DNA from 3 places in the Shewanella sp. SM69 genome. Region 1 is predicted to be linked to each of the others. Evidence: predicted binding sites of a transcription regulator. Region 1 holds the regulator's gene; each other region holds the start of a gene.
What was found. The regulator MetJ, encoded in region 1, represses methionine synthesis genes. The targets are predictions, from matches to a motif close to TAGACGTCTAGACGTCTA.
Positions count from the first base shown of each region.

Region 2: msrA (peptide-methionine (S)-S-oxide reductase MsrA) is a predicted target of MetJ. The motif match lies at 1,795-1,812, and genes of this name have one in related genera.
Region 3: metE (5-methyltetrahydropteroyltriglutamate--homocysteine S-methyltransferase) is a predicted target of MetJ. The motif match lies at 2,602-2,619, and genes of this name have one in related genera.

Region 1 covers NZ_JAKKRV010000008.1:166,400-171,256, forward strand. Annotated here, with positions in the region: gene L5M37_RS12890 (bifunctional aspartate kinase/homoserine dehydrogenase II) at 1-1,568, opposite strand, end outside; gene metB (cystathionine gamma-synthase) at 1,580-2,743, opposite strand; gene metJ (met regulon transcriptional regulator MetJ) at 2,956-3,270, shown strand; gene L5M37_RS12905 (sulfite exporter TauE/SafE family protein) at 3,405-4,148, shown strand; gene nrfD (NrfD/PsrC family molybdoenzyme membrane anchor subunit) at 4,254-4,857, opposite strand, start outside.
Region 2 covers NZ_JAKKRV010000011.1:34,227-39,083, forward strand. Annotated here, with positions in the region: gene L5M37_RS15145 (thiamine pyrophosphate-dependent dehydrogenase E1 component subunit alpha) at 1-297, opposite strand, end outside; gene astE (succinylglutamate desuccinylase) at 460-1,494, opposite strand; gene msrA (peptide-methionine (S)-S-oxide reductase MsrA) at 1,825-2,304, shown strand; gene pgm (phosphoglucomutase (alpha-D-glucose-1,6-bisphosphate-dependent)) at 2,417-4,069, opposite strand; gene seqA (replication initiation negative regulator SeqA) at 4,143-4,685, opposite strand.
Region 3 covers NZ_JAKKRV010000004.1:207,839-212,695, reverse strand. Annotated here, with positions in the region: gene L5M37_RS08335 (TonB-dependent receptor) at 1-536, shown strand, start outside; gene L5M37_RS08330 (HDOD domain-containing protein) at 816-1,544, shown strand; gene L5M37_RS08325 (LysR family transcriptional regulator) at 1,624-2,529, opposite strand; gene metE (5-methyltetrahydropteroyltriglutamate--homocysteine S-methyltransferase) at 2,729-4,857, shown strand, end outside.

The sequences.
Region 1 (4,857 bases):
TCATCGCAGTTAACTTGCTCTAATTGCTCGAATAAATGTTCATACTGCCAAGGCGTTGCTTCAGTATTAAACTCTGTTTGCCACGCAGCAAGATTAATCCCAGTGGATTTAATCAAAGCTTTACTCGAACTGACTAAACCGACTAACTCAACACTGGCTTCGAGTTCATGGTCCAGTGATGGCGAAACCGACTTAAACAGATCGATCCATGCCTCACCGATATTACCCACACCGAGCAACAGGACACCAATGCGTTTACGCGGGCCAGCGCAGCGACGGTGAACTTTTTGGGTTAACAGATTCACCTGTGACTGGGGCACTAACGTCACTAAACTTAAATCGCCACTGAACAAAGGTTTAGCATCACGGCTCAGTAAACGCGCGAAGCTGCGGCGATAATGTTCGGCGTCGGCACTCACTAATGCGACTAAACCAAAATCTGTGTTGATCTGCTGCTCGCTGATCCCTAATGCTTCTGCCTCGGCATCGAGTAATCTTTGAACTTGTTTTTGATTCTCAGCGGTATAGGCAAGTTCAACCCTTTGATGGGCAGAGGTCCAATGGGCCAATGGCGTTAAACCCGCGGCAATCAATAAATCTAATAAACGAGTTAACTCACCCGTGAGTTTAAAGCCGAACAGGACAACAGCATTGAGGTTAGTCACCACAGGCGCGCTCGCCGACGAACTGTGGGGAGCGATCAAGGTAAAGTCAGTGTGGGACGCATAACTTGAACGCACAGCTAAGCTCACTTCGGTATTGAATAACGGCTGCAAAGTGCGCGAATGCAATACTGGCGAGCCTAAACGCGCTAGGCGATCGGCTTCGGCAAGTGACATGCTTTTCAGTAACTTGGCATCGTTGATTTTATTAGGATCGGCGTTGAACACCCCTTCCACATCGGTCCAAATGGTCACGCGCTCGATATCGGCAAGGCTGGCAATCAGGCTGGCACTAAAATCTGAACCATTACGGCCAAGTAATAGGGTATCGCCACGCTCGTTAGCACAGATAAAACCTGTGATCACTAAGCGTTCATTTGGGTGGGCGGCTAATAGGGCTTGTACTTTAGCGCGGGATTCTTGTACCCGAATTTGCGGCACAGCGGCTTCATCGGCCACTAAAATTGAACAGGCATCCACATGGCTTGCCGCCACGCCAGATTCGCGCAGCAGCGCCGCCATTAAACGTGCCGACCAACGTTCGCCAAAGCTCACCACATGGTTGATTTGATATTCGTTGCGCTCGTCTAAGGACAACAAGCTGATGAGTTGCGCTTTATCTGTGGCCAAACGCTCACGCAGATCGCGGGCTTGTTCATTCGACAACAACTGCTCAATCAACCCCTGTTGGTAGCTGATCAGCACTTGTAACTCTTCTTGCCATAGCTGACCCGCATCACGCAGCGCTAATAATTTATACAGGAAATTCGTGCTTTTACCCGCCGCAGAGACCACAACGAGATCATCACTATGACCGTGGGTTAACAGGATATGGGCGACTCGGCGATAACAATCGGCATCCGCTAAACTGGAGCCACCAAATTTATGTAAGTGACAACGTGCCATCTATTATTCCTCTACTGACAAGCCGCAACGGCGGCTAATCCTGCTTGAATATCTGCAACTAAATCGGCGGCATCTTCAATACCCACCGATAGACGCAATAGGGTGTCCTTAATACCAGCCTCGAAGCGCGCTTGCGGCTCCATGGCTCTGTGGGTCATAGTGGCGGGCACTGCCACTAAACTTTCGACGCCACCTAAACTTTCCGCCACACTAAATAAGCTGAGTGCACCTAAAAAGGCCACGACTTCGGCCTCACCGCCTTTGAGCTCAAAACTCAGCATAGCGCCAAAGCCCTGTTGTTGCTTGGCCGCAATGGCATGACCTGGGTGATCCGCAAGACCGGGATAATAGACTTTGCTCACCACAGGGCTTTGCGTTAATACCTCAATAATACGCTGGGCATTGGTTTGATGCTCGCGAATACGCACCGCTAAGGTACGTAGGCCGCGCAGGGTCAGATAACTGTCAAAGGCTGACCCCGTTAAGCCTAGAGTGTTCGACCACCAATGTAAGCTTTCGCCGATTTGCGCGTCTTTGGCGACCACAGCGCCGCCGACCACATCGCTATGACCATTGATATATTTAGTGGTGGAGTGGATAACGATATCCGCGCCTAACAATAGGGGTTGTTGCAATATCGGCGATAAAAAGGTGTTATCGACCACCACCAGCGCGCCGACCTCATGGCTCGCCTTAGCAATGGCTTCGATATCTACCACACGCAATAACGGGTTCGATGGGGTTTCGAGCCACACAATCTTAGGATTCTGCGCAATGGCGGCGGCTAACGCTTGGTTGTCGGTTTGGTCGACCACAATGAGCTTAAACTGGCCTTTCTTCGCCAAGTTGGTAAATAAACGGTAGGAACCACCATAGCAATCATGGGGCACAACTAATAGGTCATCGGGGCCGAGCAAAGTCGTCACTAAGGTGATGGCCGCCATGCCAGTGCACGTCACTATGCCAGTGGCGCCCTTTTCTAATTGGGCTAATGCTTCGCCTAAAATGCAGCGCGTTGGGTTGCCTGAACGACTGTAATCGAATTCGCGGGGATTTTTATGACCATCGAAGGCGTAATTAGTCGACAAATAAATCGGTGGCACAACTGCGCCATATTGAGTATCGCTTTCGATACCCTGACGCACTGCCAGTGTGGCTAATTGACGCTCTGCCATGGGGGGACTCCTAAATTCGGTAGACTGATAGAGATGTCTGGACGTCTAAATGTACCTAAGCCCAACGCCATCGTCAATAGGCGTGAAGACGTTTAGACGTCTGAACATAAAGAAATCTGTTTGCAATCACAAAGAAATAGTAGCAATAATTTGACTGTTCTTTGTAAGGGTTTAAAATCTGCCCCGAATTTAGCGTTATAACAGGTGAGTCAATGACTGAATGGAATGGGGAATACATCAGCCCCTATGCTGAACATGGCAAGAAGAATGAACAAGTAAAAAAAATTACTGTGTCTATTCCGCTCAAAGTGCTTAAGGTCCTCACGGACGAACGTACTCGTCGTCAGGTCAATAATTTGCGTCACGCCACCAACAGCGAGCTGTTGTGTGAGGCATTTTTGCACGCCTACACTGGCCAGCCATTGCCCAACGATGAAGATCTGTCAAAAGATAACCCAGACAGCATTCCCGCCGAAGCCAAGTTGTTGATGGATCAAATGGGAATAGAGTGGGAAGACATGGAATAGCGACTCGTCGCTTTCAAAGTCATATCACAGTGCTCATCAATAGGGATCGTTAACGATCCCTTTTTGTTTATACCCAAGCGACTTCAAACTTTAAATTTCACCATCTTGAGTTGGTTTGGGATATAGGAAATCCTATGTTTTCTATGATAGATCCACAGACACTCGCCTTAGCCTCGCTGGTCGTGTTTCTGGGCGCCTTAACCCAAAGTCTGATTGGGTTTGGGCTTGCGGTTGTCGCCAGTCCTTTGCTGTATATCGTCGATCCACAACTTGTACCTGCGCCTGTTATTGCTATGGGTTTCTCCATCGCCCTGCTGACCTTAGTGCGTGAACGAGGTCACTTAGAATTCAATGGCTTGCAATATGCGCTCCTAGGTCGCGTGCCCGGCGGTTTTATCGGCGCGAGTTTATTGCTGTTTGCGCCTCAACCTATACTCGGTTTATCCATCGCCGCCATTGTGACTGTCGCAGTGATCCTCAGCCTGTATAAATTCAGCCTGCCAGTGAATAAGAAAACCCTCTTCGGTGCGGGCGTGGTTTCAGGGATCTTCGGCAATATTGCCGCTATTGGTGGCCCGCCGATGGCGATTCTATTGTCAGGCAAAGACGCTTCGCAGTTTCGCGCCGCCCTGTCGGCCTTCTTCATTTTTAGCTCCACCATAGCTATGGTCATTCTGGCGATCACTGGCTTATTAGAATTGAAGCACCTGTGGCTGTCGTTGATGTTGCTACCTTCTGTGCTTTTAGGGTATTTAGTCGCGGGGCGATTGGTGGGCAGTGTCGATAAAGACAAGACTAAAATGGCGACATTAGTCCTGTGCAGTATCAGCGCCTTAGTGCTAACGGTGAAGTCGGTTATCGAGTTATTGCCCCAATAAGCGCTCTGCTTGTACTGGCAAACCTTCTCAAAACTCAAACAATAAAAAGCACTGACATTGCCAGTGCTTTTTCTTTATCTATCAATATGTAAAGCCAGCTTACACTCAGCTTAAATAGCTTTGCCCTGCGTACACAATAAAGTGTCTTAGAGCGAGTACGCCCGTTAAGCTCGCACAAGCCACCATGATCATCGCGCCCTTAGTGTGGCGAGTAGCGGCTGGTAACAACATGAACAGCAATGGAATACCAAAGCCGATACCGACAACGCCTATCCAGAACACGCTTGCCCATAGCCCAGAGGTTAACGATGCTAAGGCCGCAGCCGCCGCGCCGCCCTTGAAGTACAAGGCGCAGAACAACATGAACAGGAACAAGATTTCAATCGCCATCACAGGCAACTCTAAACCGTGCATCTTGACTAAAGTTTTATCGTGGCTGTCAGTTTTAAATAACAAGAGTGCCAGTACCGCGTTTGCCGCAGCGCCCGCCGATAAACCCGACACTAAAAACAGCGCAGGCAGTACCGCAGTGTTGAGCATAGGGTAAGCATTCATCGCCGAAATTAAGAAGCCAGTGTAAGCCCCTACGCCAATGGCGAGGACAAACAACAATACTTCAATCAGCTTTCGAAATGGCATAAGTAACTTAGCGATAGGCGCTAGGAAACCCAACCCCCATTTTGGTAAGTCATCCCGCAGCACAATAATG
Region 2 (4,857 bases), on a different contig from region 1:
TTCTTGATCGAGTGCGGCCACACTGCCGACAATCGCCGCTTCTTCACCCGTACAGGTCATGTAGAAGCTGATGCGCCCTTGACGCTGGGCGCCAAGCATACGTTCATCAAGTACCCGAGTGAATACACAGGTATCGTAAATTTTAGTGGCTAAGGTTTCATCTATCACAGGCAAAACCGCGGTTTCATAAGTGGTTCCGTCGGCTTGTAGAATTCGAAGGATAGGAATGTGTAGCGATGCCTTATCCAAGAAGCCGACACGGTGCACTGTATCAGTGTTGAGTGTTGCTTTGCTCATATTGTGCTCTTGTTATCTCATTACGCATCAAAGCGTTTTGATGCGTCTGTTTATACGAATATGCCCGACGAACATTACGTTAACGTAAACTACCTATCAACCATTGGCATAGCTCAAACCACAAGTTATCCCTGCCACGCATGTATATATTGCTTTACAAGCCTAACGCACGTCCGCATTCACCGCAGGGATCAGGCAAATCACAGTGCGATTGCCAATAGGCACTTTGGCATTAGGGAACACGACAGACTCAAACTCATGTTCCACTTTAATTTCTTGCCCACCTTCCCGCGCTAAAACAAAGCCCTTCGGGAAAGATCTGAAGTTTTCGACATCAGTTGCGAAGGTAAATTCAAAATCATCGAAATGTTTATTGATGACGCGGCACACTTGGTACAAGTTAACCTTATCGGCATCAAATGCATCCAGCTCCAACGGCTTAGCGGTGATCAAGCGCATGAACATTTCATGGGTGGCGATAAAACGCGTCATGTCGTTCTGCCCCATGGGATACACTTTGCCAAGCTCAATAGTAAAGGCATCAGCGCCGTAACGTTCAGAGGAAAAATAGCTGAAGGTCGTGGTCGGTTCGTGGTGGAAAAGTACTGTATCGACGCCGCTTGCGGCTAAAAACATAATTTGCTCGCCGCTAAATGCGCGCCCTGGACGATAGGGATAGATAGCGAACTTTTCATGCTTCGAGGCGCGCATCGCCGTGTGCAAATCATAATGGATGCGCTGACGTCCATCGGCAACCGCAGTATAAAAACGATCGACATAGGCTTCGAGTTTTTTCGCGCGTACTCGCTCAGGGTTCACTAACCCTGGTGGATTGGAATGCTCACCACTAAATAGACGATTCATGTTTTCGTCAATAATCCGCGTGCCGTTATTAATCGCTAATGGGTTACCAATGAGAAATAAAGTGCGCTGCTTTGCGATGATCTTTTGCTGTAGAAGTTGTTTAATTAAGCTATTGCAGAGTTCAATGGGCGCGGTCTCGTTACCGTGAACACCGCAGGAAAGCACAATATCTTTTCCTTCATTCTGTATTGGTTCGAAAACAATAACACCGGTATCCCACACTTCCACTTGAGTATGATCGCCTAAGTTAAATGAAAATTCGCCATCGAACTGTTCAGGATGGGCTAAGGTGAGCGCTAAAAAATCCTTTGAATCTAACAGAGCTTGTAACACAGAATTCTCCTTATAATGATGTGTAACAGTATTGGCGCAGTAGCATAAGTACAGGCAGTAATAACCACTTAAGCATTTATCTCACCGCGGTTAGTCTCACTCGCACCTAAAAAACGGCTTCAATACTAACACATGTTTTTAGTGCTGTTCTCAGACATTTATTGCCGTAGGACCCAGTTTTAAGCGGAATGACATTCAACTAAGCTGATTGTTAAATTCTTAGGACATTCCCTAAGAATTTCCCATGATAAATATTCCAGCTTGAGGCTTGCTTTTGCACTCAAGTTTTATCACAATCCTTAGCCATCTAGACTTCTATTGGATTTAATTATGGCGTTAGCAACCTTTGGTGCCGGCTGTTTCTGGGGCGTAGAGTATTTTTTTAGACAAGTGAACGGCGTATCGAATGCCACCTGCGGCTATATGGGCGGCAATAATGCGGCGACAACCTATGAAGAAGTCAAAAAAGGCAAAACGGGCCATGCCGAAGTGGTGCAAGTGGAATTCGATCCCGCCCTTGTTAGTTATGAAGACTTGCTCGATGTATTTTGGAAAAACCACAATCCAACGAGTCTGAACATGCAAGGCGGAGATATTGGCACTCAATATCGCAGCACCATTTTCTTCCACGACCGTGAGCAAAAAGCGGCCGCAGAAGCCTCAAAGTTAGCTTTTGCCCGCTCGGGCCGTTGGGGATTACGCCATATCGTCACTGAAATAGTGCCACTTCAACAGTTCCATGTGGCTGAGGAATATCATCAAAATTACATCGATAAGAATAACTTACCGAGTTGTCATATCGAGTACTAAATACGGTCAAATCAGCATGAGATCAACTACTCACAGCTGAATTAGACACAAACAAAAACGCACTCAAATCTGAGTGCGTTTGTTTTTGATACTTTATAAACCTACTGCTGCATTAAGCGTTTAGCGCCTTATCAATTAATGCCTGCGCATCTTTGATGATTTCAGCTAAATGCTGCTCACTGATAAAACTTTCGCCGTAGATTTTAAATAACGCTTCAGTGCCCGATGGACGTGCCGCAAACCACCCATTAGCTGTGGTAACTTTGATGCCGCCAATTGCCGCATTATTGCCTGGCGCATGGGTTAACACGTTTTCGATTGTCTCACCTGCAAGCACAGTGGCATTTAAGGTATCGGCATTGAGCAAAGCAAACTTGGCTTTGTTTTCAAGGCTGATTGGGCTATCGATACGCTTATAGAAACTTTGGCCAAATTGTTTTACTAACTCTTGGTGACGCTGACCTGGGGTTTTACCTGTCACCGCAAGAATTTCTGCCGCAAGTAACCCTAGAATAAAACCGTCTTTATCCGTACACCAAGTAGAGCCATCACGGCGTAAAAATGCCGCGCCAGCACTCTCTTCACCGCCAAAGGCGATTGTGGCTTCGGCTAAACCGTCGACAAACCACTTAAAGCCCACTGGCACTTCGAGTAACGTTTTGCCGTGGAAAGCACAGATTTTATCGATAAGCGCACTCGATACTAAGGTTTTACCTATGGCTAAGGTATCGCTCCAATCTGGTCTGTGTGTCAGTAAATAATCAATAGCGACCGCAAGATAATGATTCGGATCCATCAAACCCGTACCAGGGCAAACTATGCCGTGACGGTCATAATCGGGATCATTACCAAGGCATAAATCAAAGGATTCTTTATGGGCGAGTAACCCGGCCATCGCGTAGGGAGATGAGCAATCCATGCGGATTTTGCCGTCTTTATCCAGCGGCATAAAGCTAAAGCTTGGATCAACCTTATCATTGACTAAGGTGATATCGAGCCCATAACGCGCGGCAATCGGTGCCCAATAGAAAATCCCTGAACCACCGAGCGGGTCAACGCCGATACGCAGCTTAGCGTTGGCAATCGCCTGCATGTCGATAACATTTTCTAAATCAGCCACATAGGGCGTGATCAAATCAATGGCGTTGACATAGCCTGATGCCAGCGCTTTGGCATACGCTAATTTTTGCACGCCAGCTAACGCTTGGCGCAAGTAATCATTGGCCCGCGATTCAATCCAAGCCGTGATATTACCTTCGGCCGGTCCACCATGGGGTGGATTGTACTTGATGCCACCGTCCTGAGGAGGATTATGGGAAGGCGTAATGATCAAACCATCGGACAATGCCGCACCCGTAATATTGGCTTCGCGATTGGCGCAAATCACCCCATGGGAAACCACTGGCGTTGGCGTAAATCCGTCGTTCTGTTGGATTTTCACTGTGACTTTATTTGCCGCCAGCACTTCAATGGCCGACAAATAGGCCGCATAGGATAACGCATGGGTGTCAATCCCAAGGATCAGCGGCCCATCGATATTTGCCGATTGACGGTAGTCCACCACAGCTTGGGTAATCGCCCAAATGTGTTGTTGGTTAAAACTGCCATTGAAGGCGCAGCCTCTGTGCCCAGAAGTGCCAAAGGTGACGCGTTGTTGTACGTCATCTATATTTGGCGTGATGCTGTAATAATGGCTCATCAGTTTTGGAATATTGACCAGATCCGTCTGATTAGCGATTTGTCCTGCCCTTTGATGTATTGCCACCTATGGCTCTCCTGCACTCAATTACAATTAGAAAAAGTAGAAAAATGTCGTACTAACTTGGCTCACCCGCGGATTAAACGCGCTCGGCGATGCCCGCAGCTACTGTCGCATCACAACCAAATTGCACTAAAACTTCCGATAAAATAGTGCGTTTCTTGGCGGTATTGTTGTTACTCGTTACCCAGAAACCACTTGCACCAATTTCTTTTGGGTTAGCCGAAGCACTCGCTTCGAGCAGTTGCTCCTTAGAGCGAGCAAAATACAAACGATCGCGCCCTTGGATCTGCAGAATTTGTGAGAATTGCTCTGGGGCTAATTGATACAAACTTTCGAGCAAAAACAGAAAACGCCCTACTGCGCCTTTTTGCTGCGATAACTGATGTTCATCGACTAAGCGACTAAAATCATTCACTGCTGGCACTGTTTGCGCCGCGATGGGCTGAATAGGTTCAGCTTCAAGGCTCGGTTGGCTAATCGCCAAAGGCTGGGGTTGTTCGACCGCATCGACGGACAGGCCGAGTAATCGACGAAGAATGTCAGAGGCGCTCTCACCAATTCGTTCTGTTTTGCTGGCAATATGACGATAGAGCTCTTCATCTACTTCGATATATTTCATAACCTTAATTATCCTTTGTTATTCGACAGGCTTAACCGAAAAAGTGTACCACAGCGATCGGGGCAGATCATTGCGATCTGTTACCAGTGTATCTATCTCTATCAATCTGATAAAGCGCCATTATTCTAAAAGTGCGGGAAATAGCACAGCAAACTAGCAGTTAATCGACAAT
Region 3 (4,857 bases), on a different contig from region 1:
GTCTCGATTTAGAGGATGAAATTGTTTATGACTCGAGTGCAGTTAAACCCATAGGTGGTAATTTCAACGGTGCAAACGTCAATGCCGACGCTTCTCGTCGTTATGGCGCGGGTGCCGATTGGGATTGGCAGATCACTAAAGCGCTGCAGCTAGGGCTGGAATATAACTATACCGACGCCGAATTTACCGATGGTGCTAACGATGGCAAAGAGCTGTCTTGGGTGGCAAAACACACGGGACGCGGTTATGTCAGCATGGATTTTGCTGAGCATTTCCAAGTATTTGCCGAAGCTATCTACACGGGTGATCGTTTTATCGAAGGCGATAACGCTAATCAAGGTGATAAGCTAGCAAGTTACGTGCTTGGTAATTTAGCCTTGAATTATAATCGTGATGCTTGGCTTGCCAGTCTGCGTATCGATAATGTATTCGATAAAGATTATGTCAGTGCTGGTTATTACGGTGGCGATTGGGGGGATAGTTACTATTCTGGTCGAGGCCGTGATATCCGTTTCACTGTGGGCTACCGCTTCTAAATATTAATGAGCTATTTAATAACAAAGCCAGACTCAGTCTGGCTTTTTATTTTTTACGCTGAGTTCAAAGAATAAATCTTAAAATAGGTATAGTCTTGAATATCGTTTTAGTAGAGTGGTTTAATTGTCGTTATCTATAGTGTTAGCGGGCAGTCATTACTAAATAGGAGTAATTTATATTTTACTCTGCTGTTTATGGCTGAAATTCTTAGTATTTTAGGTATGATGTGAGCTGTAACCGAATCATCTTATTGTTAATAAACAGGTGTAAAGTGTCTTATGACTGATCTTGAGCAACAGGTTTTTACTCAAGTTAGAGCTATCATAGCGAACGAAGAGCAAGTGATTGGCCGCCGAGGAATTCTAATTCCACTCAAAAAAGCGATCCTTGCTGAAGGCGACATTCGTAATGTGATTGACATTATCTCGAGCGATCCCGCATTGGCAGCGCACATGCTTATGCGCAGTAATTCCGCACAGGCTGCTGTAGTGGAAAATCACAAAACTCGTTCGTTGAAAGAAGCTTTGATCCGCTTAGGTCAAGTTAATATCTATCGCTACGCCTTTACGTTCTATTTAAAAGAACGCCTCGATGAACTGCCACAGCCCTATAAAAAGTTGGTCCAAGGTTATTGGAAGCTGACTGAAGATATTGCAACGGATGCGGTAGATAGCTTAGCGGATATGGAAGGTGTGGAGGTTGATGCTGACGAAGTACAAACCTTAGCTCTGTTCAGTGTGTTCGGCCAAATTATCGCACTGACCGCATTTGCCTATTTAAATGCTAATGCCGAACAGTCATTTCCTTTAAGTGTGATTAAGTCATTGATTGATAATCAACAACAGACCTTAACCATCGAAGCGTTCGAGGCGTTAGATCTCGATCAGGATCTGCGTCAAGAATTTATGATCGCCCATAATTTGCGTCAGACCCGTAATCCTAATTCATCAGGGTTGATACTGCGCCGTGTCTTGTCTATGCGTGGATTGTTGATGAATCCGCTGTAATTTGTCGATGCTATGAAATAGTCATTTGACTCAATAAACAAGCCTGCATTCGCAGGCTTTTTACTCTATGTCACCCGCATTAATTCGTCTTCTGCTGGCGGGATAAACCTTCCCTCGCCACCAGTTGTAACCAATTTTGGATCAATGCAGAGTTAGCACTGTGGCGGCGATAGGCACCAAATAGCGGTCGTTTCAGACCTTCTTGGCCGAGTTTTACCGTAGCGAGACTCAGTCCATGTCCTTCATTAATCGACCAGCTTGGCAGTGCGGCTATGCCGTCTTTACAGGCGATGCGTTGCAATAACATCATTGTTAAATCACAGGTTTTTTGCTCGCCCGCCTCTATGCCCGCAGGCTCTAAAAAGTGGCGATAAATATCTAAACGCGTCAACGGCACTGGATAACTGATAATAGGCAAGTGTGCTAATTGCTTAGGGGTGACATAGGCTTCTTTTGCTAAGGGATGATCTTTTGCAACCACTAATTTCACTTCAAAATCAAACAAATGCTGGTAGGCGAGTGAATGCCCAGGCACAGGATCTGAGGTTAATACAATATCCAGTTCACCCATTTCTAAGGCATTGAGCGAGTCGAACAGGTGACGGCTCGACAAGTCTAACTCGGCAGTTGGATGATCTTGCCTAAATTGTTCCATTACAGGCATTAACCAGCGAAAACAGCTATGGCACTCAATGCCGACTCGCAACTGATTAGTTTCGGTTTCCAGCCCATTCTTCAAATCTGTCTCGGTTTCTAACACCTTAGGCAAAATCTCTTCGGCCAGATGCAACAGGCGTGCACCTTCTTGGGTGAATGACAGTGGCTTACTCTTACGCACAAAAATGGGCGAGTTAATCCTTTGCTCCAACTCCTTAATCTGGTGGGAGAGGGCGGATTGAGTGACAAAACGTTTTTTGGCTGCGCCCGCCAAACTGCCGCTTTCTTTCAGGGCCATTAAGGTTCGCAGGTGTCTTAGTTCGATCATGTTCACTCCAAGTGAATTTCGCTCATGTTGTGCTTGAAATCAATTCGGTTGCTGGCATAGAGACTAACACAATAAACTTCTAGACGTCCAGACGCCCATTGTTATTTATCAGGCTGAAGTGCTGAAAAGTGCCAAGAGAAAACAATCTGGTGGGTGTAAGTGCCGAATATGGCTTATCTCAAATAAAGGAAGATAGAGTATGCAATTAAATAGTCTTGGGTTTCCCCGTATTGGGCGTCGTCGTGAATTGAAATTTGCCTTAGAAAAATACTGGCGTGGTGAGAGCACTCAGGTGGAATTACGTGAAGTGGCGAGTGAACTTCGCCGCACCCATTGGCAGTGGCAAGCTGCTGCGGGCATTGAGCAAGTTCCCGTAGGTGATTTTGCCTTTTATGATCAAGTGCTGACCTTAAGCGCGACTTTAAATGCCATTCCTGAGCGTCATCGTGGTGAAGGGACAATCGATCTCGATACTTTATTCCGTGTTGCCCGCGGCAGAGCGCCAACGGGCCAAGATGCGCCTGCCTCTGAAATGACCAAGTATTTCAATACTAACTATCACTACCTGGTACCTGAGCTCAGCCAAAACCAAGAGTTTTCGATTGCCTATGAGCAGTTCTTTGATGAAGTCAGCGAAGCGCAGTCCTTAGGTTATAAAGCAAAACCTGTGCTACTCGGCCCTGTTAGCTACTTGTACCTAGCTAAAACCGTGGGCCAAGAGTTTGATAAGTTAAGCTTATTACCCAATTTATTAACTGCTTATGCTGACATTTTGGCGCGTTTTGCTGCTCAGGGTGTGCAATGGGTACAGCTCGATGAGCCCATTCTAGCATTGGAGTTAGATGGCGAATGGCAAGCGGCGATCACTGAGGCGTATCAAGCCCTCAGCACTGCGAAGGTGAAGATCCTTCTTACCAGTTATTACGGCGGTATCGCACACCATCAAGCGCTGGTATCGGCCTTGCCAGTCGCGGGGTTGCATGTCGATTTAGTCACAGCGCCGGATCAATTGGCAGTCTTTGCCAATGCGCTTGGTCAAGATCAAATTCTGTCGGCGGGTGTGGTCAATGGTCGCAACGTGTGGGCGGCAGAGGCGGATTTGATTGCCGAACGCATAGGCGCGGTGGCCCGTGATCTCGGAGATCGCTTGTGGATCGGTACTTCTTGCTCACTCCTGCATAGCCCTGTGGATTTAGAGGTGGAAGCCACGCTTGAGCCCGCGCTGCGTCAACAACTCGCGTTTGCGAAGCAAAAATTACTCGAACTGGCCAATGTGCGCCAATTGCTACTGGCACCTGAATCGGCCGCGGCAAAAGAGATTGTGCAAACCTGTTTGGCACGCCGTGAGGCGAAAGCGCAGGCCGCCGACAGTCAAGTGATTGCCCGCGTTGCCGCGTTGACATCTGCCGATTATGAGCGCGTCAGTGATTTCAGCGTACGCCAAGCAGTGCAGCAGCAGAAATACCGTTTACCTCTGTTGCCGACCACCACCATTGGCTCCTTCCCACAAACACCTGCAATCCGTGGACTACGCAGTCGTTGGCGCAAGGGCGATCTGAGTGATGCACAATATACAGAGCAATTACAACAAGTCACCCGCGATACTATCGACCGCCAGCTTAAACTCGGTATCGATGTACTGGTTCATGGTGAGGCCGAGCGCAACGATATGGTGGAATACTTTGGTGAGCAGCTTGCGGGCGTTGGCTTTACCAAAAATGGTTGGGTGCAAAGTTATGGCTCACGCTGTGTTAAGCCGCCGTTGATCTATGGTGATGTCAGTCGTCCAAAGGCGATGACGGTCGATTGGGCCGAGTTTGCCCAAAGTCTCACCGACAAGCCTGTAAAAGGCATGCTGACTGGCCCAGTGACGATTCTGCATTGGTCATTCGCCCGTGAAGATATCGGCCGCGATGTGATTGCGACTCAGCTGGCGCTGGCGATCCGTGATGAAGTGGTGGATTTACAAAATGCAGGTATTGGCATTATACAAATTGATGAGCCCGCCTTCCGTGAAGGTCTGCCATTGAAACAAAGTGAGTGGCAAACCTATTTAGATTGGGCGGTGAATGCCTTTAAACTCAGCGCTGCTGGCGTGGCTGATGAGACTCAAATCCATACTCACATGTGTTACAGCGAGTTTAACGACACGATTGCCGCGATTGCCGCCATGGATGCCGATGTGATCACTATCGAGACTTCGCGTTCACGGATGGAGTTACTCAATGCCTTCGAAGATTTTGAATATCCAAATGAAATTGGCCCAGGAGTGTATGACATTCATTCGCCAAACACCCCAAGTGTGGAGGCCATGGTGCACTTAATCGA